3 regions of the Metabacillus herbersteinensis genome follow, and region 1 is predicted to be linked to each of the others. Evidence: riboswitches for the same ligand, from Rfam matches in the RefSeq annotation. Region 1 holds a riboswitch; each other region holds the start of a gene.
What was found. A riboswitch is a leader RNA that binds a small molecule or an ion and turns the genes downstream of it on or off. The one in region 1 is predicted to bind lysine.
Positions count from the first base shown of each region.

Region 1 (8,259 bases):
AACAAATTTCTTCATTAACGTTAACTCCCTTTTTTGTGGATGACTCTAGTTTACATTAGAACAGTGAAGAATCAAAAACATAAGCGGGAGCAATAGTAACAAAAAAAAGACAAGCTCTCGAGCTTGCCTCAGGTAATTACTGTGGAGAGTTTTGTCTTTTTGTAGGGTGAGTTGCTTTTTCCATTTCCTCAGCAGACATGACCTGTTTTGTTGTATCGGCATTTGGTTTTCCCTTTTGCCCTCGTTGCTTTGCCATATGTCAATCTCTCCTTTCTTCATCATAAGTAAGATGTGAAAAGAAGAAAAGATTTATGCATAATTAGGGTGACTCATTAAGTGCCGCTTTTTCCTTTAAGAAAGTAGACTTGTAAAGACGATACATTTTACTTTCAACCGGCTTTGAAAGATGCGGCTCAATACCTTCTACAGCTTTTAATACTTGTTGAAGGTCAATCCCAGTTTCAACACCCATTTGATCGAGCATAAACACAACATCTTCGGTTGCAACATTTCCACTTGCACCTGGTGCAAATGGACATCCGCCAATTCCACCAGCAGACGAGTCGAATCGGTCGACACCAGCTTGAAGTGCAGCATAAATATTTGCTAGAGCCATTCCACGGGTATCGTGGAAATGAGCTGTAATCAACACGTTAGGAAATGAAAGTTTCAGCTTTGAAAATAACGAAAACACTTCACTAGGGTTCGCCATTCCAATTGTATCGGCAACACTTAAATCATCTACGCCAGCTTCAACAAATTTCCGGCACAATGCTAGCACGTCTTCTTCTTTTACTTTTCCTTCATAAGGGCAGTAAAACGAAGTGGATATGCATGCGCGAATATAGAAATCACTCGCTTTGAGTTCTTTTATTAGCGGGAGCAATTTCTGAACACTTTCTTCGGTTGTTGAATTAATATTTTTTTGATTAAAAGTATTGCTAACACCTACGAAGAAAGCTACGTTTTGACAAGAGGATTTCCTTGCAAGTTGCACTCCTTTTTCATTTGGTGTAAGAACGATATTACGATCGTGATCAAGACAATGAGTTAATACTTCTTTCGCATCTGCCAGTTGTGGAACCCATTTAGGTGACACGAAGGAAGTTAGCTCCATTTCGTTAAAGCCCGCTTTTTTTAATTCTCGAATAAATTGAATCTTACTATCGGTTGGAACTTGTTGCTTTTCATTTTGAAGTCCATCTCGTGGACCAACTTCAACAAGTGTGACTGAATTAGGAATTACCATGAAAATACCCCCTTTGAAGTTACCGAGTTATTTTTGTAAAGGTTTACATATTTATAGTTTAGTAGGTAAAGTAACACTATTGCAAATATTTTTTGAATAATGAAATTAAAGGAATTATCTTATTTATATCGAAATCTTGATAAGAAAGAATGAAAAGGGGATGAACATAAAATGAGTAATCAAGAAGTAGTAATAGTAAGTGCAGTTCGTACGGCAATTGGTAGCTTTGGTGGAAGTTTGAGTAATGTGTCTGCACCAGAGCTTGGAGCAATTGTCATTAGAGAAGCGCTTGAAAAAGCAGGAATTGCTGCAAATCAAGTCGACGAGGTCATCATGGGGAATGTTCTTCAAGCAGGTCTTGGACAAAATCCAACACGCCAAGCTGCTATAAAAGCTGGGTTACCAGAAAATTGTCCATCTTTAACAATTAATAAAGTCTGTGGATCGGGATTAAAAGCAGTTCATCTTGCTACACAAGCAATTTTAGCTGGAGATGCAGATATTGTCGTAGCAGGTGGAATGGAAAATATGAGTCAAGCACCTTATTTATTAAAGGGAGCGAGAGACGGCTTCAAAATGGGAGATCAAAAGCTTATTGATAGCATGGTATCCGATGGTTTAATGTGTGCTTTTAATAATTATCATATGGGGGTAACAGCAGAAAACCTCTGTGACAAATACGAGATTACGAGAGAAGAGCAAGATCAATTTGCAGCAAGCAGTCAAGCGAAAGCGATTGCAGCAATTAAAGCTGGAAAATTCAAAGATGAGATTGTCTCAGTAGAAATTCCTCAGCGCAAAGGTGAGCCTGTCATTTTTGACACAGACGAGTTTCCACGCGAAGGAACAACCGCAGAAAAATTAGCTGGACTAAGAGCTGCCTTTAAAAAAGAAGGATCTGTAACAGCAGGTAATGCATCAGGCATTAACGATGGTGCGGCAGCATTTGTTGTCATGAGTAAAGCAAAAGCAGATGAGCTAGGGATAAAAGGACTCGTGAAAATTATTGCAAACGGAAATGCTGGAGTCGATCCGAGCATCATGGGAATTGGTCCAGTTGCCGCAGTGGAAAAAGCACTGAATAAAAGCGGATTACAGCTTACTGATCTAGATTTAGTCGAAGCTAACGAAGCATTTGCTGCACAATCTATTGCTGTTGATCGTGAATTAAATTTTAACAAAGACATTCTAAATGTTAATGGTGGAGCAATTGCACTTGGTCATCCTATTGGTGCAAGTGGAGCTAGAATACTTGTCACGCTTATTCATGAAATGAAGCGCAGAGAAGCAAAACGCGGCTTAGCTACTCTATGTATCGGCGGCGGCCAAGGTGTTGCAACGATCGTAGAATCTGTATAAAAGAGAGGAGAAAAACATGAAACCTATTTACACTTCTTTCATAGATGCTGTCGAAGAAATCATAGACGGATCAACGATTATGGTTGGTGGCTTTGGCTTATGTGGAATTCCAGAGAACCTAGTTCTAGCATTGGTCGAAACCAAGGTAAAAGACTTAACCGTTATTTCAAACAATTGTGGAGTAGACGATTGGGGTTTAGGACTTTTATTGAAAAATAAACAAATTAAAAAAATGATTAGCTCATATGTTGGGGAAAACAAAGAATTTGAACGACAAGTTTTATCTGGAGAAGTTGAAGTTGAATTGATTCCTCAAGGCACACTTGCTGAAAAAATTCGTGCAGGTGGTGCGGGAATTCCAGCTTTTTATACACCGGCTGGAGTAGGAACACCAATTGCAGAAGGAAAAGAAATTCGCAGCTTTGGTGACAAGGAGTATGTACTTGAAGAAGCTCTTGTAGCGGATTTTAGTTTAATCCGGGCAAGTCAGGCTGATAAAATGGGGAACTTAATTTACAACAAAACGGCGCAAAACTTCAATCCAATGATTGCAACCGCTGGAAAAGTAACAATCGCAGAGGTTGAGGAATTAGTCGAAGTTGGAGAACTTCGACCAGACAGTATTCATACACCAAGTATCTATGTTCAAAAACTAATCGTTGGGAAGCAAGTAAAACGGATTGAACGATTAACTGTTCAAAAATCCAGTTAAAGGAGGTTACAAAAGTGAGTCAAGATAAGGCATCAATTAGAGAACGAATTGCAAAGCGTGCTGAACGTGAAATTGAAAGCGGTTTCTATGTGAATCTCGGAATCGGAATGCCGACACTAGTAGCAAACTACATACAATCAGATAAACAAGTTGTCCTTCAATCTGAAAATGGCTTGCTAGGAATCGGCCCTTATCCTAGTGAAGAAAATGTTGATCCAGACTTAATTAATGCAGGAAAAGAAACCGTTACTGCGATTCCTGGAGCAGCTTATTTTAATAGTGCAGAGTCATTTGCAATGATTCGCGGAGGTCATGTTAATGTCGCTATTTTAGGTGGGATGGAAGTTTCAGAGTCAGGTGATCTAGCGAACTGGATGATTCCAGGGAAAATGATTAAAGGAATGGGCGGAGCAATGGACCTCGTTCATGGTGCAAGGCGAATCATCGTCATTATGGATCATGTCAACAGAAGTGGGGAAGCGAAAATCTTGAAGTCCTGTACGCTCCCGTTAACAGGTAAAGGTGTTGTCAACCGAATTATCACCGATCGAGCGGTAATTGATGTCACGCCAGAAGGGTTAAAGCTAGTTGAAGTAGCTAGAGGTTATACAGTTAACGATATTATTGAGTCAACTGAACCAACATTAATTATTGGAGAAGATGTAGTAACGGATTCTTTTTAGTCACTAAATAAATCGATTAGAGAGCAGTGCACTTCTTCCGGAGTTGCACTGCTTTTTAAGAAAATTTATTTTCTCTCTATTAATGTGGTCTATTTACTACTTATTTAACAAGCAGCTTCTATTTTACTAGGTTGTAGAGTTATTTGTAGAGCTCTTTTTTCTTCATTGTTTAAAGGGACCAATGGTAAGCGGACACCTCCAACATTTAACCCTCTCATATTTAATGCTGATTTAACCGGTGATGGGTTTGGTGCAGCAAATAATGCTTTCATAATTGGAAGAAGGTTACGATGTGTAGAAGCAGCACCATGGACATCCCCATTTTTAAAGCTATTGATCATTTCTTGAATCTCATTACCAATGATGTGTGAAGAAACCGAAACAACTCCAGCTCCACCGATGGCTAAAACCGGTAATGTTAACCCATCATCACCGCTGTACAACGTAAAATCACTAGGTGTTTTGCTAATGATTTGTGCCATGGCCTCTAAGTCGCCACTTGCTTCTTTTATTGCCACAATATTGTTAATCTTTGAGAGACTAACAATCGTCTCTACTGACATGTTTACAACACTTCGTCCTGGGATATTATAAAGCATTACCGGTAATGGTGTTGATTGGGCGATAGTTTTAAAGTGTTGAAATAAGCCTTCTTGAGACGGCTTGTTATAGTATGGAGTAACGAGCATAATTCCATCGACTCCAGCTTCCTCTGCTTGCCTTGTTAAGCTGATAGAAGCTTTCGTGTTATTTGAGCCAGTTCCAGCTATGACTGGGACTCTTCCATTAGCAACTTCTACAACAATTTTGAATAAATTTACTTTCTCTTCTGCTGTTAATGTAGGAGACTCTCCAGTTGTACCAGCTACAACTAATCCATCAGAACCATTAGCAATTAAATAATTTACTAAAGTTCTCGTAGCGTTAAAATCAACCTCACCATTATGATCAAACGGGGTAACCATTGCTGTTAAAACTTGGCCAAAATTCATAACTTCACACCCTTTTATAAAATTTTTTTAAAAAAATTCAGAGGTGGTCAGGGCCATTCAGTAGTAAACGCAAAAAAGCAACAACGAGGATTCGCTGCTGCAGTAGAAACAATATTTACAAAAATCGTTCCCGTGCGTAAGATAGCCCTCCATATAGTTTCCTATATGACAGTCCTGTATTTATTCAATAGCAGAACCAGCTTCAAGAACATGAGATTCTTTCCGCTTCGGCAAATTCCCCTTTCCACAATAGTCATAGGAATCTCATTCTCCTCAAATTGTGTACTAATGGTCTTTGCTCCTCTATCCTCACTTCAAAAGGTATTGAAGTAAGAAAATATTTAATTGACTGTAATATAACAGAAGATTCTTTCTATTGCAAGGATGAATTAGAAATATTTTTTTAAATTGCAAGAATAATTGATATGTTTTAGAAGTTAGGCGACTTTTCGGAGCCTTGAAGCACCTACAATGGAGCTGATCCATGCACTGCTAATTAGCAATCCAAAGTCAGTTTCTAATAAACCTAACACTTTTTGGGTAAACACAACTTCTTATGCATCCATTATCTCAACAGATTTAGCTTTATAGAACAAACTGTATGAAAAGTTTCACCGTTTTATAGGCAGTTTTGACAATTGATATCTTTTATAGAAGGTATTAGTATTTATCTTATGAATACCAAGAATAATGATCAATGAGGGGAGGACAATATGACAAATACAATACTAACAAAAGAAAGAAAAGATGTGAAAATCCGTGACGTTTGGGAAGCAAGAAAACGAATCGCTTCAATTGTAAATAGAACACCATTGATCCAATCTACTATTCTATCAGAAAAAATTGGTCGTCCTGTTTATTTAAAGCTTGAAAATGTACATGAGGTTGGAGCATTTAAAGTAAGGGGAGCAGCCAATAAGATACTTAGCTTGAGTGAAGAAGAAAAAAAACGTGGGGTTGCTACGTTTTCAACTGGAAACCATGGTATGGCTGTGGCATATGTAGCAAACAAACTAGGGATTGATGCTGTTGTATGCATATCAAATCGAGTGCCAAAAGCAAAAGTAGATTCATTAAAAAGGCTGGGAGCTCAAATTGAGATAGTTGGTGATAGCCAAGATGCCGCAGGAGAGCGTTGCTATGAGCTGGAAAGAGAGAAGGGATTAACGGTGATTCAGCCATTTGATGATCCTCATGTCATTGCCGGACAAGGAACAATTGGCTTGGAATTGTTGGAGGCTCTTCCTAATCTAACAGATGTGATTGTTCCGCTTTCAGGTGGTGGGCTTCTCTCCGGAATTGGCTTGGCATTAAAATCAAATAATCGTGATATAAGAGTAACTGGTGTTTCAATGGAACAATCCGCGGTCATGTATGAAAGTTTAAAAGTTGGTAAACCAGTCAAGATGGAGGAAAGTGAGACACTTGCTGATAGTTTATTAGGTGGAATCGGACTTGATAATCAATACACTTTTCAAATGGTCCAGCAATATATGGATGATGTGGTGCTCATCCCTGAAGATGAGATTGCTTATAGTATGGCTTTTATGATGGATAAACACAGAATTATTATGGAGGGCGCTGCAGCAACAGGAATTGCGGCAGTTTTAGGAAACAAAATTCCTCAGCAAGATGGTGACATTGCCGTTATTATTAGCGGACACAACGTAGATCTTTCGATACTGCTTAAGTTAATTCAAAATTATACTTTTGAAAACAAAGGGTGAGATTATGTCAAATGGCAACGTTATTGATCATGCAAGAATTGAAAGCGATTTCTTAGGATCGAAGGAAGTGCCAAAGGAAGCATACTATGGTATCCAAACGTTACGTGCCACCCAAAACTTCCCAATTACGGGTTATCGGATTCATGAAGACCTCATTAAAGCTTTAGCAATCGTGAAAAAGGCGGCAGCATTAGCAAATATGGATGTGAACCGTTTATATGTAGGATTAGGTGATCCAATTGTAAAAGCAGCAGACGAAATAATTTGCGGGAAATGGCACGAGTATTTTATCGTCGACCCCATCCAAGGCGGTGCTGGAACATCAATGAATATGAATGTGAATGAGGTTGTTGCCAATCGCGCCCTAGTATTACTTGGCAAAGAGAAAGGGGACTATATGCAATTAAGTCCTAACAGCCATGTGAATATGTCACAATCAACGAACGATGTCTTTCCAACTGCGATCCATATTGCAACCCTTAACCTCCTAGAAAAATTGTTACAGACGATGCAAGAGATGCATGCTGTCTTTAAGAAAAAAGCACAACAATTCGATCATGTGATAAAAATGGGGAGAACACATCTTCAAGACGCAGTCCCTATCCGTCTTGGTCAAGAATTTGAAGCATATAGCCGTGTGGTAGAACGTGATATTATGCGAATTCAACAATCACGTCAGCATTTATATGAAGTAAATATGGGTGCAACAGCTGTTGGGACAGGATTAAATGCCGATCCGAGCTATATCAAACAGGTAATCAAATACTTGGCTGATATTAGCGGTCTACCGCTTACTAGAGCTGAACACCTAGTGGATGCGACACAAAATACTGATGCCTACACAGAAGTTTCAGCTGTACTTAAAGTATGCATGATAAACATGTCCAAAATAGCAAATGATATTCGCTTAATGGCGTCTGGACCAAGAGCAGGACTTGGTGAGATCGTATTACCTGCCAGGCAGCCTGGTTCGTCGATTATGCCAGGCAAAGTAAACCCGGTTATTCCCGAGATGATTAACCAGGTCGCATTTCAAGTAATCGGCAATGATCATACAATCTGCTTGGCCTCTGAAGCAGGCCAGCTTGAATTAAATGTGATGGAGCCTGTGCTTGTATTTAACCTACTTCAATCTATTAGCATAATGAACAATGCATTCAGTGTTTTTACAAACTACTGCCTAGTGGGTATTGAAGCGAATGAAGACCGTATGAAGGGATATGTAGAGAAAAGTGTGGGAATTATTACGGCGGTTAATCCTCATATTGGATATGAAGTGGCAGCTCGGATTGCAAGAGAAGCGATCATAAATGGCAAATCTGTTCGTGAACTTTGCCTGCTATACGACGTGTTAACAGAGGAAGAACTTGATCTTATTTTAAACCCTTATGAAATGACAGAACCAGGCATTTCTGGGGCTGCTCTTTTTGATAGAGAATAATACACTTTAACTTTAATTCATCCCTCATTTATTACTGTTCACAACTGTTATATTAGTAAAACATTCCCTCTGTAAAAAATGGAGTTTATAGTAGAC
Region 1 is NZ_JBHLVO010000005.1:26,004-34,262, forward strand. It holds gene ACFFIX_RS08480 (alpha/beta hydrolase) at 1-15, opposite strand, end outside; gene ACFFIX_RS08485 (hydroxymethylglutaryl-CoA lyase) at 320-1,249, opposite strand; gene ACFFIX_RS08490 (acetyl-CoA C-acetyltransferase) at 1,421-2,608, shown strand; gene ACFFIX_RS08495 (CoA transferase subunit A) at 2,625-3,320, shown strand; gene ACFFIX_RS08500 (CoA transferase subunit B) at 3,335-4,003, shown strand; gene dapA (4-hydroxy-tetrahydrodipicolinate synthase) at 4,108-4,995, opposite strand; lysine riboswitch at 5,130-5,309, opposite strand; gene eutB (hydroxyectoine utilization dehydratase EutB) at 5,709-6,722, shown strand; gene aspA (aspartate ammonia-lyase) at 6,727-8,163, shown strand.

Region 2 (8,259 bases), on a different contig from region 1:
AATCATTGTTGATGAAGGGGCACATGTACATTATGTAGAAGGTTGTACAGCACCAGTTTACACAACGAACTCACTTCACAGTGCTGTTGTTGAAATTATTGTGAAAAAGGGTGGCTATTGCCGCTACACAACGATTCAAAACTGGGCAAATAACGTATTTAACCTTGTAACAAAGCGTGCAGTTGCTGAAGCAAATGCAACAATGGAATGGATTGATGGAAACATCGGTTCTAAACTAACGATGAAATATCCAGCTGTTATCTTAAAAGGTGAAGGCGCACGTGGAATGACTTTATCAATTGCGATTGCTGGTAAAGGTCAACACCAAGATGCAGGTGCAAAAATGATTCACTTAGCACCAAATACTTCTTCGACAATTGTCTCTAAATCCATCTCTAAACAAGGTGGTAAAGTTACCTACCGTGGAATCGTTCATTTTGGACGTAAAGCAGACGGAGCTAGATCAAACATCGAATGTGACACGCTAATTATGGATAATCAGTCTACATCCGATACAATTCCATACAATGAGATCTTAAATGACAATATCTCACTTGAGCATGAAGCAAAGGTATCAAAAGTTTCTGAAGAACAGTTATTCTATCTAATGAGCCGTGGTATCTCTCAAGAAGAAGCAACTGAAATGATCGTAATGGGCTTCATCGAGCCGTTTACAAAAGAATTACCAATGGAATACGCAGTTGAAATGAACCGTCTCATTAAGTTTGAGATGGAAGGTTCAATCGGATAAATATAAAACGGGCTGACATTCAACTGTCAGCCCGTTTTTTTCATAAAGAAAAGGGACTGTGTTTCTGAAAAAGAAGGGAAAATAATGCATGACCAAGAATGATTTATAAAGGGAGGGATATTGTTTGGAGATGGTAGAAATACAGCAAAAGCCCGATTTATTTAATGAAGCAGTTAGGATTTTTTGGGAACAACGGGGAAACGAACAGAACTACACGTTTTATCGAGATTGTATGGACCACTCTTGTAAAACAAAGGATGAAATACCAAGGTTTTATATTGCTCTATTAAATGAAGCTATTATTGGTACATATGCTTTAATTAGGAACGATCTTAATAGTCGTCAGGACTTGTACCCGTGGCTTGCTTGTTTATATGTTGATCCAGAACATAGAGGGAAAAGAATTGGTTCCCGCCTACTTGAACACGCTATTCAAGAAACAGCTAGTAAAGGATTTAAAAAACTTTATTTAACAACAGATTTGGAAGGCTATTATGAAAAATATGGTTGGACTCCATTCAACTCAAGCATATGGAGTTGGTGGCGGATCTATAAAAGTTTATGAAAAATCAGTGGATTAGGAATATTATTATTAACACTCACTTATTAACCAATCGCAGAGACTAAATTGATTAGTAAAAGAAAAAAACAAACACAAAAACGAGTGTATTAGTAACATAATTCACTCGTTTTTGTGTTTGTATATTCTTAGATAATGGATGAGTCTAGCTACTACTAACAAATTCAAACAAAAAATCTCTTCTATCTTCGAAAAAACACTACAATATAGTATCATACAAGAATAAGAATGAATGTAGATAGCAATGGGGGGGAAGACGCCTGAGCAAAATTCAAATTGGTCTAACTGGATGGGGAGATCATGATTCGCTCTACTCTTCTGGGACTTCACCTTCAAACAAATTAAAAGAATATGCTGGGCATTTCCCGGTAGTTGAAGTCGATTCGAGCTTTTACGCGATTCAGCCATTGAGAAATGCTGAAAAGTGGGTAAAGGATACACCAGCAACCTTTGAATTTATAGTGAAAGCCTACCAAGGGATGACAGGACATCAACGTGGTGACATTCCATTCCAAAGTAAAGAAGAGATGTTTGTAGCGTTTAACCAATCAATAATGCCTTATAAGGATGAGAATAAATTAGCTATGGTCTTATTTCAATTTCCACCTTGGTTTGATTGCAAAAAAGAGAACGTCGATTATCTTAAATGGTGTAAAGAACAAATGGAAGACAATCCTATCGCTTTAGAGTTTCGTCATCAATCATGGTTTAATTCTAACTTTTATGATAAAACCTTAACATTTATGGAAAGTGAAAATTGGATTCATAGTATTTGTGATGAACCGCAAGCTGGTTTAGGTTCAGTTCCTACTGTACTTCATCCTACAAACTCACAAAAAACACTAATTAGAATGCATGGCAGGAATGTTCACGGCTGGAAGAAGCCTGCAAGTGGAACTGACTGGAGAGAGGTTCGATATCTTTATCGTTACAATAAAGAAGAATTACTAGAATGGCAGGAGCATTGTAGTAAACTCGCAAAGAATACAGATTTACTCTATATGTTGTTTAATAACAACTCTGGTGGAGATGCAGCAGATAATGCAAAGCAAATGCTTCAACTATTTGGAATTAAATATGAAGGACTAGCTCCAAGACAGTTGGATTTTTTCAGTGACAGTTAAGAACTTGGTCTGACCCATTCAATATAAAAGGGAGAGAAACTTACGTGCTTGAGACCATTCATCTTTATCATACGAATGATTTGCACAGCCACTTCGAAAATTGGCCTCAAACTGCCCAGTTTATAAAAAAGAAAAGACAAGAACATGAGCAGAATGGGGAACAGATGATTCTTGTGGACATTGGCGATCATGCAGATCGATTTCACTTAATAACTGAAGCAACAAAAGGTCAAGCCAATGTAGATATGTTAAATGATCTTCAATATGATGCTGTGACAATTGGTAATAACGAAGGGATTACTTTTTCCCATGAAGACTTAGACGCTCTTTACAAAAGAGCTGACTTTCCGGTTGTTTTGTCAAATATTTATAATGAATTTAATGAACGTCCGGAGTGGGTAACACCGTATCATTTCATTCAACTGAAAAATGGCATGAAACTGTGTTTGCTAGGAGTAACGGTATTTTATGAAAAGTTTTATAAGCTGCTTGGTTGGAAGGTGACAGATCCTTTTCAAAGCTTAGTACATACGGTTAACCAAGTAAAAGATAAAGCAGACATTATTGTTTTACTGTCTCACCTTGGAATTAGTGACGATGAAATTATCGCTCAAGAATTCCTGGATATCCAACTTATTCTAGGTGGGCACACACATCATGTTTTAGAGAATGGAAAAGAAATCAACCAGACTTTATTGGCCGGTGCGGGAAAGTATGGGCAGTATGTAGGGCATGTAAAGTTGGACTTTCACGCTCAAGAAAAGTTATTGGTATCAAAAACGGCAATGCTTCATTCAATGGAACGTGAAGAAACCTGTAAGGAAACAGAGGTATGGCTAGCTACTCAATATCAAAAAAGTGAAGAGCTTTTATCAGAGCCTGTAGTTGTTCTACATGAAGATCTGTCACTTGATTGGTTTCAGGATTCAGCTTTTCCTTCCCTAATGGCTAGTGCGATCAGAGAGTGGTGTGAAGGCGAGGTTTCAATGGTAAACGCCGGAATGCTTCTAGAGCCTCTAAAAAGCGGAGTTGTAACAAAAAAGGACCTTCACCGCATCTGCCCACATCCTATTAATCCTTGCAAAGTTGAAATAAAAGGTGACGTGCTTCAAGAAGTTATCATCCAATCACGTGAAAAACGGATGGAAGCCCTCCAATTAAAAGGTCTTGGGTTCCGTGGGAAGGTCATGGGTAGAATGGTTTTTGATGGAATCGAAGTGAGTACTGTTACTCTTTCTGATGGCAAAGAGCATGTTAATAAGATTATTGTAAATGGAGAGCCCATAGATTTAGATCGGATCTACAGCGTCGCAACAGTTGATATGTTTACACTGGGTCCATTATATCCAGAGATAAGTCACGCAAAAAAGAAAACGTATTATATGCCTGAAATGTTACGTGATCTTTTAGCATGGAAATTAAGGAAAATACCCTATAATGAATAGGTATTTGTCCACACGATTTTCGCCTGCATTCATAATGTGATTATATGAAGGGAGTGTAGAAGATTATGGTGACAATGACCCCAATTATCATTGAAGATCAACAGTTTACCGCTATTACTGTAGCACTGCCGAAAACAAATTTTATGGCTGTCACAAATGACAAAGGTTACATTATGTGTGGTGCATTGGATGTTGGATTATTAAATGAAAAATTAAAAGATCGAGGTATCATCGCAGGAAGAGCAGTTGGCGTAAGAACAATTGAACAATTGCTTGACGCACCGTTAGAATCGGTCACATATGAAGCTGAAAAGTATGGAATTACAGTTGGAACCATTGGAAGAGACGCAATGTTAAAAATGGTGTAATTTCGGTTACTATAAAAAAATTTAAACTTAGAATTAAATTAAGAGCGTACATCCCTCCTTGCATGCATAAGTATAGCTTGTAAGGAGGGATTTGTTTGGCTAAATTTCGTGGACGTCCTCCAAAAAGAGGGCCCTTGCCTTTTCGATATGTGCTGTTACTTTCGTTGGTGATTTTTATATTTATGACTGTTGGGGGACTGTGGTATATAGAGGAGCAAATAGAACCCACTTTAATGAGTATTGCTGAACTTGAGGCTACATCTATTGCTACACTTATTATTCAAGAAGCAGTAGAAGGAGAGCTTTTTACAGACGAAGAAGCTGCAAGCTTATATATTGAGGATAAAGACAATGATGGTAATATTAATTCCACTAGATATAACACAAGAGTAGTAAATAAAGCTCTAAGAAGGGTAACAGACAATATTACAAAAAAGTTAGAAGAAGTAGAAATGGGCAACTTTAATACTTCAGATCCAGGAGAACCGAAAAAGGATATAAAAGAAAACTCAGGAATTATCTATGATATACCTTTAGGAAGAGCAACTGGTAATGCTCTGTTAAGTACATTAGGGCCGAAAATACCTATTCGCTTTTATCTAATCGGTGACGTCCATACTGATCCAAAATACAAAATTACAGAGTATGGAATAAATAATGCTATATATGAAATCTCAATTTACACAGAAGTAACAGTTCAAATCATATTACCTTTCGCAACAGAGCGAGCAACAATTCATAACACTATTCCTGTAATTAAAGATAATATAAGAGGGGATGTTCCTCTCTACTTTAATGAAAGTAACGATAGTTCACCATCGATCCAACTACCAGAAAAACCCTAGTTGATGGAAGAATAAAACTTTGATATAATTTCTTAATATAATTTGATCGTACTACCACCTTATCTCTAGATGAGGTAGAGGAGCGGGAAATATGAGTATCTTATGTGAGGATGACAACTGTGATCATAAGAAAAAGGATTTTTCGCCGAAGTAAATGGAGAATGTCGGAGCTCCGTTTGCTGGTATTGCACTGAATAAGGGTAATACTGTCATTATAGATACTATCTATGGTGGAGCGCTACTGATCGGGATGGAGGATAACATAACATTACATCTTATAGGGGGAGTAATGATAGTTATTTTCTATCATACTCTTTTTTATTTTGCGTTTTTTTTCAATGTTTTTATCCACTCGCGAAGTAGTGCCCTCAAAAAAATCTTAGGAGGTTTCTCATGGAAGGCACTCTTTTTTCTATAATTCCCCCCATTATTGCAATTTTGATGGTTATTTTAACGAGAAGAGTTTTATTGTCTCTTGGCGTTGGAATTTTATCAGCAGCACTTCTGTTAACTAATTTTTCAGGTGAAAACACATTTTGGACAATTTTTGGTGCGTTTAAGGCCATCTTTATTTCAGATGGTGCACTCAATACATGGAATGTTTATATCCTGCTATTCTTAATTATTTTAGGCATTGTAACGGCACTCATTTCAATTTCTGGAGGCAGCCGAGCTTTTGGGCAATGGGCTGAGAAACGTGTAAAAACACGTGCAGGCGCACAATTCACAGCGGCATTACTTGGAGTCTTAATTTTTATCGATGATTATTTTAATGCCCTGGCAGTAGGTCAAGTTAGTCGTCCAATCACAGATCGTCAACGCGTATCACGTGCCAAATTAGCGTATATTATTGATTCAACATCAGCTCCAGTTTGTGTGATTTCTCCAATTTCAAGCTGGGGAGCGTATATTATCGCAATGATTGGTACAATTTTAGCTACACATGGTGTAACAGAGTACACACCATTATCGGCGTTTGTGGCAATGATACCAATGAATTATTATGTGTTAGCAGCACTGTTGCTCGTGTTCGCAACAGCATACTTTAATATTAACCTAGGCAGTATGAAGGTTCATGAAGAGCGTGCTATTAAAACGGGTGAGGTAGTCGATCCTTCAAAGGAGCCTCTAGGTGATGTAAAAGAAGATCTCCCTACAAGTGACAAAGGGACAGTTGCTAACCTTGTGTGGCCAATTGTGTCACTGATTGTGGGAACAGTCGGTGCATTTTTGTGGACAGGCTACACTGCAATTGAAGTAGGAGCAGCTGTAGACATTTTCGCTATTTTTGAAAATACTGATGTGTCTGCGTCTCTATTATACGGTGGTTTGTTCGGATTAGCTGTAACCTTCATTTTATACTTTAGCAAGGGTATTAGTGCTAGCTACTTGCCTAAAGGAATTTTGGAAGGTATAAAATCAATGCTTCCTGCGATTTATATATTAATGCTTGCATGGGTAATTGTTGATCTAATTGGTCAACTAGAAACAGGGGAATATTTAGCTAGTCTGGTTGAAAGATCAAACTTAAATGTTGCATTTTTACCAGTTATTTTATTTTTGTTAGGTTCTGCAATGGCATTTGCAACAGGTACATCTTGGGGAACTTTCGGGATCATGCTTCCAATCGCGGGAGAAATAACAGCTGCAACGGATATAAATTTGTTATTACCTGCAATGGCCGCAGTTCTTGCAGGAGCTGTTCTAGGTGATCATTGTTCACCAATTTCAGATACAACCATCCTTTCCTCTACAGGGGCAGGAAGTCATCATATTGACCACGTGATGACACAGCTGCCTTATGCGTTAGTCGGTGGTGGAATTGGTGCAATTGGATACTTGATTTTAGGGTTAACTGGGAGTGCAATTTTAGGGTTTATTGCCGTGATTCTAATTTTAGGGGCATTTGTATTTTTTTATGTAAGCAGAAACAATAAATTGATCAGGAACTAAGAAACAGAGGCAATGCTGCCTTTGTTTTTTTCTTTTTTTTTAAAATAAATAGTTACAATTTATTCACTCTCTATTTAAAAAACTAGGTACAATAATCGATATAAGAGGAGTGAGGAAAGAGAAAAGATGTTGAAAAACGTCTCTATAATATTATCCTTCATTACCATGTTAACGTTTTAAAGTGTGTGAGATTATATGTAAAACCTTATTTTACCAGCGTGATACCAACTATGGTGTCATTTTTTTGTTCTTTAAATAACATTTTAATATAGTATTATTTTTAATTTTATTTTGACATAGGCATTATGTCCGTATATACTATGTATAGATTTGAATAGTCAGAAGATTAGCTAATTTCCAATTGTTCTCATTTTTAAAAAGAGAGAATAAGAAAGGGGTAGAAAGATATGGAAAATCGTCCGCAGTGGGGTACAAGGGCAGGCTTTATTTTAGCGGCTGTTGGCTCCGCAGTAGGTTTAGGTAATATTTGGAGGTTCCCAGCAACAGCATATGAAAATGGAGGAGGAGCATTTTTCTTACCGTATTTATTTGCTTTATTGACTGCTGGTATTCCTCTTCTAATCATGGAATTTACGATAGGTCATAAGTATCGTGGATCAGCACCTACATCATACGGCCGACTAGGTCAAGGAAAATCATGGATTGGTTGGTGGCAAGTAACCATTGCATTTGTTATTTCTACTTATTATGCAGTCATTATCGCTTGGGCAATGTCTTACTCAGTCTTTTCATTTAGTCTAGCATGGGGTGATGACCCAGAAGGTTTCTTGTATGGGGAACATTTAAAGCTAGCTGAAACCCCAGGAGATTTCGGAAGTTTAGTACCAGGTGTATTAATTCCGTTAATCATTGTATGGGTTGTGACTTTAGGAGTCTTATTTGCAGGAGTTAAAAAGGGAATTGAAATCGCCAACAAAATTTTTATTCCAACATTAGTTGTTATTTTCACGATTATTTGTATTAGAGCACTTACCTTAGATGGCGCTTTATTAGGATTAGAGGCATTCTTTAAACCGGATTGGAGTAAGATCCTTGATGGCTCTGTATGGGTAGCAGCTTACGGACAAATCTTTTTTAGTTTATCAATTGCTTTTGTTATTATGGTTACTTATTCTAGTTATCTACCAAAAAAATCAGATATTACAAACAATGCCTTTATTACAGGTTTTGGT
Region 2 is NZ_JBHLVO010000003.1:108,468-116,726, forward strand. It holds gene sufB (Fe-S cluster assembly protein SufB) at 1-751, shown strand, start outside; gene ACFFIX_RS05530 (GNAT family N-acetyltransferase) at 882-1,316, shown strand; gene ACFFIX_RS05535 (DUF72 domain-containing protein) at 1,592-2,455, shown strand; gene ACFFIX_RS05540 (bifunctional metallophosphatase/5'-nucleotidase) at 2,500-3,900, shown strand; gene ACFFIX_RS05545 (YunC family protein) at 3,966-4,268, shown strand; gene yunB (sporulation protein YunB) at 4,364-5,113, shown strand; lysine riboswitch at 5,181-5,362, shown strand; gene ACFFIX_RS05555 (Na+/H+ antiporter NhaC family protein) at 5,507-7,066, shown strand; gene ACFFIX_RS05560 (sodium-dependent transporter) at 7,474-8,259, shown strand, end outside.
Region 2: another riboswitch for lysine. It lies ahead of ACFFIX_RS05555 (Na+/H+ antiporter NhaC family protein); the one in region 1 lies ahead of dapA (4-hydroxy-tetrahydrodipicolinate synthase).

Region 3 (8,259 bases), on a different contig from region 1:
TAAAATATTACGAACAACTTGTGGTAAGACAATATGAATCATCGTTTGAAGATGATTCATACCAATCGCTTGAGCCGATTCAAATTGTCCCTTTTCGACAGAAATAATCCCACCTCGAACAATTTCTGCCATGTAAGCCCCAGTATTAATCGATACGATAAAGAACGCTGCGACTAATATGTCCATATCGATATTAAATGCTAAAGCAGAGCCATAATAAATGACCATCGCTTGGACGATCATAGGTGTTCCTCGGAAAAATTCGATATAAATAGAAAGAATGGCATTAATTACTTTAAGAATACTTCTCTTTGCTCCTCGTTCAGGCATTGGAATTGTATGAATAACTCCTATTACTAAACCAATGATCGCACCTATTATCGTACCAATCATTGAGATTAATAGAGTCATTCCAGCTCCACGAATGAACATAGGCCAATTGTTTGAAACAATGGTTACGACCCACTCAAGACTCATAGTTCTCCCCCTTTATTAAAAAAACAAAACCGACTGCAAAAAAAATGCAGCCGGTATCACATTCTCATTATTCTGCAGCTGGTTGATTCTTAATTGCTGTATCCATAATGTTTTGACGATCTTCCTCTGAGATAGCTGCTAATGCTTCATTGATTTTCTCCGTTAATTCACTATCTTTTGCAAGTCCGACCGCGATTGCTGTATCATCATCAGATGTAGCAAATCCTTCTGCGAATTCGACCATTGCAAAGTTTTCATTTGCCGCAGAAGCACTGATTGCTTCTGGACGTTCTGACACATAGCCATCAATCATCCCTGATTCAAGAGCCACTCTCATTGCTGGAAAGTTGTCCATAGCAGTTTCCTGAGATACACCTTCAATTTGCTCAATTACTGAATAGTGAAAGGTATTTAATTGAGCCGTTACTTTTGCTCCTTTGAAATCTTGGATCGAAGTAACACCTTCATAGTCTCCACCTTTTTTTACGACCATTACTAAATCAGATGTGTAATAGTTTTCTGAGAAGTCGATTGTCTCTTTACGTTCTGCTGTTGGTGACATACCTGCAATAATTGCATCGATTTTACCTGAAGTTAGTGCTGGTACAAGGCCATCCCATTCCGTTTTGACAATCACTAATTCTTTTCCTAGATCTTCAGCAATTCTCTTTGCAATTTCGACATCATATCCACCTGCATACTCTGCATTGCCATCAATTTTTACTCCATCGTTGGAATCATCCATCTGAGTCCAGTTGAATGGTGCATATCCAGCTTCTAGACCAACCTTAAATGTGTCTGCTTCAGCTGATGACCCTGTAGTTTCTGAACTACCTGACCCACATCCTGCTAGTAGCAAAATTGTTGAAAGCAACATCGTAAAAAATAATAACGATTTTTTTCTCATGACAGTTCTCCCCTTTTGGTAACTATATGTTTAATCGTGTTCTAAATATTCTAAAAAGGCCAACCTACACAAAAAAGACCTGAGATAAACTCAGGTCACATATGTATGGTTGGCCCAAATCCTCGTTTTTTCCCACATGAGATAGCACACTCAATAAACCGGGACGTTTATTGAGACAGTCCTGCAGTTCTTCACTACAGACCCAGCATGTAATATAGAGAAATATTACAAACTTCGGCGACATTTCCTTCTCCTTTAGAATCATAGCTTCTCAAACTCCTCTAAGGACTGTTAAATATCGCGCCTCTACCTCACTATTAAAAGTGAGGTTATATTCAGTTATTAATGATAGTTTACGATAATATTTTTTTGCTGTCAAGGTGGCTCAACTGTTCCAATAAGTTGGGGTAGTTTGACAAACTTTAAGTGGTTACACTCATGATAATACAACTGTAAGAACTCCGGTAAGACTTAATCTACGAAAAAATTAATATTATTTTCCATCATTTAACACCCTGTTTCTTAATATCCGGGTTTTGACACAGATACTTTTAATTTTCAAGCAAATTTAAATGGGACTTGGAAATAAGATATCAAGAAAATGATTATAATTATCGATAAAATATAGGCTCTGAATGGATAGTATTGATGTAGGGCAATGACCGAGAACATGACAACATCAAATAAAAAAGAATACCAGAATAACCAGCCACTCTGATATGAAATCCTCCCAAACATATGTAAGATCCATTCAACAGATATGTAAATTCCAGACCAAACCAATATGTAAATTAGTCTTCGAAACAGTCTCTCGGGAAAATGGGAGAGAAAGAGGAAGATGCTAACGGGCATAGTTATAAGAGCATAAACAATTACTGTCATTTCTTGACCGTAAAGCAAATCGGGATGAAACTTCCACAAGGAATTTTCTTGTACGATATATTCGTAAAGCAAACCACCTGTGGCAATAAAAAACATACTAGCCTGGTATTCTCTCCAGCTTTTCCAATTTCCCCACTTAAAAGAAGCCATAATAGTTAAAATAGTAATTGCTACATGCATACTCACTACCCTCCCGAGTACTTTTATGTAAAGTATGCCCCATTTACTACGATTTATGTTTAGCTTATTTCTAAAGCAAAGAAGTAAGGTACGGAAGCAAATTTCTAGCAAATATAGAATCGTAAATTAAATTCAATGCTTAACTTATTGAATTGTCAGATATCTCACGAAGCAAGAATCTTGAAATAATTAAAAGCCAAATAGTACTCCAAGCTATATGGTACATTATTTACAAAACAGGTAAAGAAAGAGCAGAAATGCGTAAATTTAGAAGGCAGAAAAGTAAAGAATTAGCTGAGTTTATTTCGCTGAAAAAACCTTGGGACCAATAAAAGGAGGAAAAATGATGGTAACTTTATCTAGTCTTGATAAATTAAACGCTATATCTGTAACCCTTGAAAAATTAAAAAAAGACTATCCTAACCTTGTTGAAAAATTATTTGATATGGTTAACCTTACTCGTGCATTTCAATTTAAATATCAATATATGGGATGCTTAATTATGGATGAAGATCCCTGCCAATGTGCCCCGAACTTTGTTTCTCGCTCTGTTCTACGCTTGTATAAAAAAGAATTACAAAAACTAAAAGATGATCTTGATTTCCAAGTATTGAAACAAACTTTTGCTGAGTTTAGAAGTACCGGATACGCAAATATCAGTCAATTAGTACTGGGGATGACACCTGAATCATTAGTAGGTACTTCTAGTATTAGGTAAATTGGTGGTAAGATTTTAGCTATCATTAAAAACCCTAATTCCCCTTATCCGTTTTTGCTTAGAATAACTATGAATCAGTTGTTAAAATTAAATATGCTTTTTTTGAAAAACCACCTTGCTTCCTAAGACGCAGGGTGGTTTTCTTGGTATCTAATAAGCTTTTTCTAAAGATTGGGTAGAGAGGACGTATATCTAAAACTCAACTTTCTCCAAATAAAGCCCACCCGGCTCTGCTGGAAAACCAGCTTGGTTCCGTTCTTTTGAATCTAAAATACTCGGTATACTTTCACCCTCTATCTTTCCCAACCCAACGTCTATCAACGTTCCGACAATTTTTCTTACCATATTATGAAGAAATCCATTACCTCGCACTCTTATTTGAATAAAGCCGGCATTTTCTTCTATATCTAAAGAATGTATTTCACGCACCATGGACTTTTTCTTAGATTTGGCATTTGAAAAAGTAGTAAAGTCATGTTCACCTATGAAATGTTGACATGCTTTTTTCATTTTTGTGATATTCAACTTTTCTTCAACATGCATGCTGTACTTTCGCATGAAAGGATTTGTATGATCCTCGTTCCAAATCTTATACACATAGGTTTTATCTTTGGCATTATAACGGGCATGAAAACGGTCTGGAACTGACACAACCTCTATTATGCTGATATCATTGGGTAAATATTTATTCAAATACTTCTTGATTTCAGACTCTGTTAGATTCTCACTGATTATAAAATTGGCTATTTGAGCAAAAGCATGTACACCTGCATCTGTTCTGCTGCATCCAATGATTTCAGTCTTTTTCCCTACCATCTCTGATAAAACATTTTCTATCTTTCCTTGAATTGAGTTTTCACCTTCACCGAGCCGCTGCCAGCCTTTATAGCGTCCGCCGTCATATTGAATGGTTAATTTATAGTTGTTCATGGTTTGCTCCTTATTTTTGCAATTTATTGTGTGTGTTTCTATCGAATTTTAACGAATACTTTCATTATACCCTAGGGAATTTTCTTAGTAAAAAACACCCCCAAACCAGAAAGTGACTTGGGAGTGTTCCATTATCATAAAAACCGTTTCTGTCTTCTCTCTGATAGTTCCTCATTAACCATGGAATACATACTTTCAACACCAATTTCTGATGCTTCAAAGTTATATGCATGATCCTTATCTATTCCTATACTATCTGCTTCTTTTGTAGCATCAATATTTGCTCCAATGAAAATAAACTCCCAATTGTATTTCTCTTGCTGGTGCTTTATGAGCTCTCTTACTTTTTTATAATTAAACTCACTACTCGCATTTTCCATACCATCTGTTGTAATCACAAAGATAACCTTACCTGGCTTTTGCTCTTCACTAGTATTAGATAACCTTTGGCGCACATCCAAAATGGCTTTTCCGACTGCGTCAAGAAGTGCTGTACATCCCCTTACATAATACTCCTTGTCTGTTAGTCTTGCATTGTTTGCATCAATACCATTCCATACTATCTCATAGCTGTCATCAAAGAGGGCTACTGTGAGCATCGTTTCACCTTCTAGTTTGCACTGCTTTTCAATTAAGGCATTAAACCCTCCAATGGTATCACTTTCAAGCCCAGCCATTGATCCACTCCGATCAAGCAGGAAGATAATTTCTGTTAAATTTTGATTCATACTAAACATCCTCTCTATTTGTTCATGATATAATTCTAAATGAATTTATTCATAATGTGGTCGCCTGTTAAGCGACATTTAAGGGAGGGTGGGCCATATGCTTGATAAGATGATAATTGAAGAATTACGGGAGTTTGTACAACTTCATTTGAGCAGTTTTCAATTAGAGGATTGTAAATCGGCTCCTAATATTGAGAATAGTATTTTTGAAGACATACAACAGATTGAATTAGAAGATTTTATTAAAATAAACCGCAAACCCACACTGAACCAGGTATTGTTCAGTTTCATTGATAAAAAGGGTGCAAGTGACATAGAGATTTACAAAAAGGCCGGAATCGACCGCAAGCACTTTTCCAAAATACGATCGAATCTAAATTATCATCCTAAGAAAAACACCATGATTGCTCTCGCATTTGCACTTGAGCTAAATGAAGAAGACACCAATGAGCTCTTAAGCTCTGCAGGTTATTCATTGTCTGATAGTGAAACCTACGATTTGGTCATTCAGTTTTGCTTAGAAAAAAGAATATATGATCTTCATCTAGTTAATCAGGCTTTAGATTATTTTAGTTTGAAGCCGTTGATTGGATAGCTGTTACATAGTGGGATTAGACATAGCTCTTATATGATATAGATATGTTTTTTTAAGGCTAACTAAAAACAAAGGAGAGAATCATTGATCTCTCCTTAAGTAGATTTATGATCTAAAATACAAATATTCCTATTAAGTTAAAGAAATTTTTTGTCCTTTATCAGCACTTTCTAATGCTCCAAAAACCATCTTCATACTCTTTATATTATCTGTGCAGTCTGTCTCTGATTTTCTTCCTTCTAATAGAGCAAGAAACATTTCATCCAAGCAGCCGAAATGACCTTCATGAGTCATTTCTGTAACAGTTGCTTCTACTCGAGTATGCTCGTTCTGAAATACGTGCTCATCGGCAAGTTTAACAACCTCACAATAAGGCACATGGTCACCATCCCAGATAGCTGTACCTTTTGTCCCAGTAACACGCCAAGCTGCCTCCCATGAGGTTGAAGCTCCCTCTGCACACCAAGAACCACGATAGTTGAATACCGAACCATCAGACATTTCAAAAATACAAATAGCTGCTGCATTTCCTTCATACCAAGAACCTGTTGGATTGAACTCATAACAGTAGACCGAAACCGGATCAGCACCAGTTATGAAACGTGCTTGATCAAAAGTATGTATGGCCATATCTAGTATTAAAGGACTCTTCATTGCATCTCGAAATCCTCCAAAATGTGCACCGATAAAGAAATCTGCACATACAAAACCACTTTTCCCAATTGTTCCCTTATGGATTGAATCTCGAAGTGCTCTTATATTGTTGAGATATCTACGGTTTTGCATGACCGCATAGAACCGATTCGCAGCCTCCGCAGCCGCCTTCATCTCATACGCCTCCTGAAGTGATGATGCCATTGGCTTCTCACCCATTACGTCACATTTTGCTTCAAAGGCGGAAAGTGTAATTTTTTTGTGGACATCAGGAATCGTTATGTCAAATACTAAATTAGCTTCGGTAGATATCGCAGCCTCTTTCACATCTTTAAAAAAAGGAACAGTTAAGCCATGCTTATTAGACAGAATCTTTGCATTATCCTCATTTATATCAATTAGTCCGACTATCTCTACATCAGGACGTTGCATGGCATACTCTACCCAAGTATTTGCCATTCCACCACAACCCGCAATGAGTATACGAAATTGACTCATCTCTTAATCCTCCTTTGGATTAGGTACATAATTTAAGCCCCTATCACTTCTGCAAGTATTTAGCGAACTAACAGGGAATACCTTTGTTCAATATTACCAACCTTCAACGTATTTATGAAGCTGATAAGCTATTATCGATATATTGCTTACTGCATTGTTTGTGTCTATTGTCCAGATTACTCGAACTGAACACCTAATTTTATATTAACATGTTCAAATGTATAAAAAACCCATTTTAGTTAACGATGTTAATAACGACAAAGGACGAGGTGTTGTTATTGCCGAACAAGATAGAAGCATTATTCGATTACCTAATAACAAGATTTGACACTGAACCTAAATCAAGACTCCACATTGGTGAAGCAATGGGATGCTGGCTTTACTACACTGCGTTAGCAGAGGAAATTCCCGTGCTTGAATCCGCATTAAATACAACTACTGATAATGTACTTATTGAACTTTTAAAAGATGGAACCAAACTTGGTATAAATCAAAAAAAAATCTTGGGAGAATTTATGATTAAAGAAGGCGTTGCTTTACCCGATATCTCTGGGCATAAGCCAAATTCAGATCCTAATAGTGTTCCACTTGGTGTAAAGGCAACTGATATAGAGATTGCTAATCTAATTTCTGCTAAAGTAGCAACAAATATTGTAATGTGTTCAAGTAACATTAGTCAGTGTATCCGAAGTGATATAGGGCTAATGTGGATTAGATTCCATTCTGAAAAAGCAATTTATGGGATGGATGTTAAAACTAAAATGAGAGAACATGGTTGGATAAAAGTCCCACCCTATTACTACCCACCAGGAGCACCAAATAATTAAGTTGGTGCTCTTTTTGTTCTCTCTAAGCTTATTAGAAAAAAGAGCAAAGTTATCTTCATCTAAAGCAAAAGCACCTTATATATATAATTGAAAAGAGAGTGCAGATTCCTTTAAAAAGGGACCTTGCACTCTTTTATTGGTTTACACAGGGTTTTTTAGTGATTTCATTTTAAGAAAATAACACGCAAAAGGGAGTGTTACACTGCATAATATAGTAGCGCTCCATTTTTTTGACATTCCCTGATTGACTTTTCACATCTAAATCAATCTTAAGGAGAGCTGCAATGAAAAAAACTTGGCTATTAGGGTTTGGATTTTTCAGCATTAGTATTGGATGGTCTTTGTATAATGGATTTGTTCCATTTTATCTTAATAATTATATTGCCAGCACGGCATTAATTGGATTCCTTATGACCATTGATAATTATATTGCCCTTTTTCTACAGCCATATATTGGGAACCGCAGTGATCGAACACAAACTCGTTTTGGTCGACGTATGCCTTATTTGCTAATCGGTATCCCAATCGCTGCTTTATTCTTTGCTCTTATTCCATTCCACACTAGTTTAGTGACGTTAATCATCTTTATGGTATGTATGAACTTATCGATGGCGATTTTCCGTTCTCCCACCATTGCTTTAATGCCAGACATTACACCAGAATCTAAACGAACGAATGCAAACGGGGTTATTAATTTTATGGGAGGCTGCGGGGCCATTTTAGCATTTAGTGTAGGTTCTCTTTTGTACAATATTGAAGAATACCTACCTTTTTTAGCGGTTTCAGTTATATTTTTACTAGCATTATGGGTTATCTTTAAAAACATTAAAGAAAGCCGTGATGCCTTGTCTTATGCCATTATT
Region 3 is NZ_JBHLVO010000017.1:1,436-9,694, forward strand. It holds gene ACFFIX_RS17215 (amino acid ABC transporter permease) at 1-477, opposite strand, end outside; gene ACFFIX_RS17220 (transporter substrate-binding domain-containing protein) at 545-1,384, opposite strand; lysine riboswitch at 1,519-1,701, opposite strand; gene ACFFIX_RS17225 (CBO0543 family protein) at 1,943-2,446, opposite strand; gene ACFFIX_RS17230 (hypothetical protein) at 2,793-3,164, shown strand; gene truA (tRNA pseudouridine(38-40) synthase TruA) at 3,357-4,094, opposite strand; gene ACFFIX_RS17240 (vWA domain-containing protein) at 4,229-4,822, opposite strand; gene ACFFIX_RS17245 (hypothetical protein) at 4,920-5,417, shown strand; gene ACFFIX_RS17250 (Gfo/Idh/MocA family protein) at 5,550-6,569, opposite strand; gene ACFFIX_RS17255 (DUF3231 family protein) at 6,815-7,396, shown strand; gene ACFFIX_RS17260 (SLC45 family MFS transporter) at 7,681-8,259, shown strand, end outside.
Region 3: another riboswitch for lysine. It lies ahead of ACFFIX_RS17220 (transporter substrate-binding domain-containing protein); the one in region 1 lies ahead of dapA (4-hydroxy-tetrahydrodipicolinate synthase).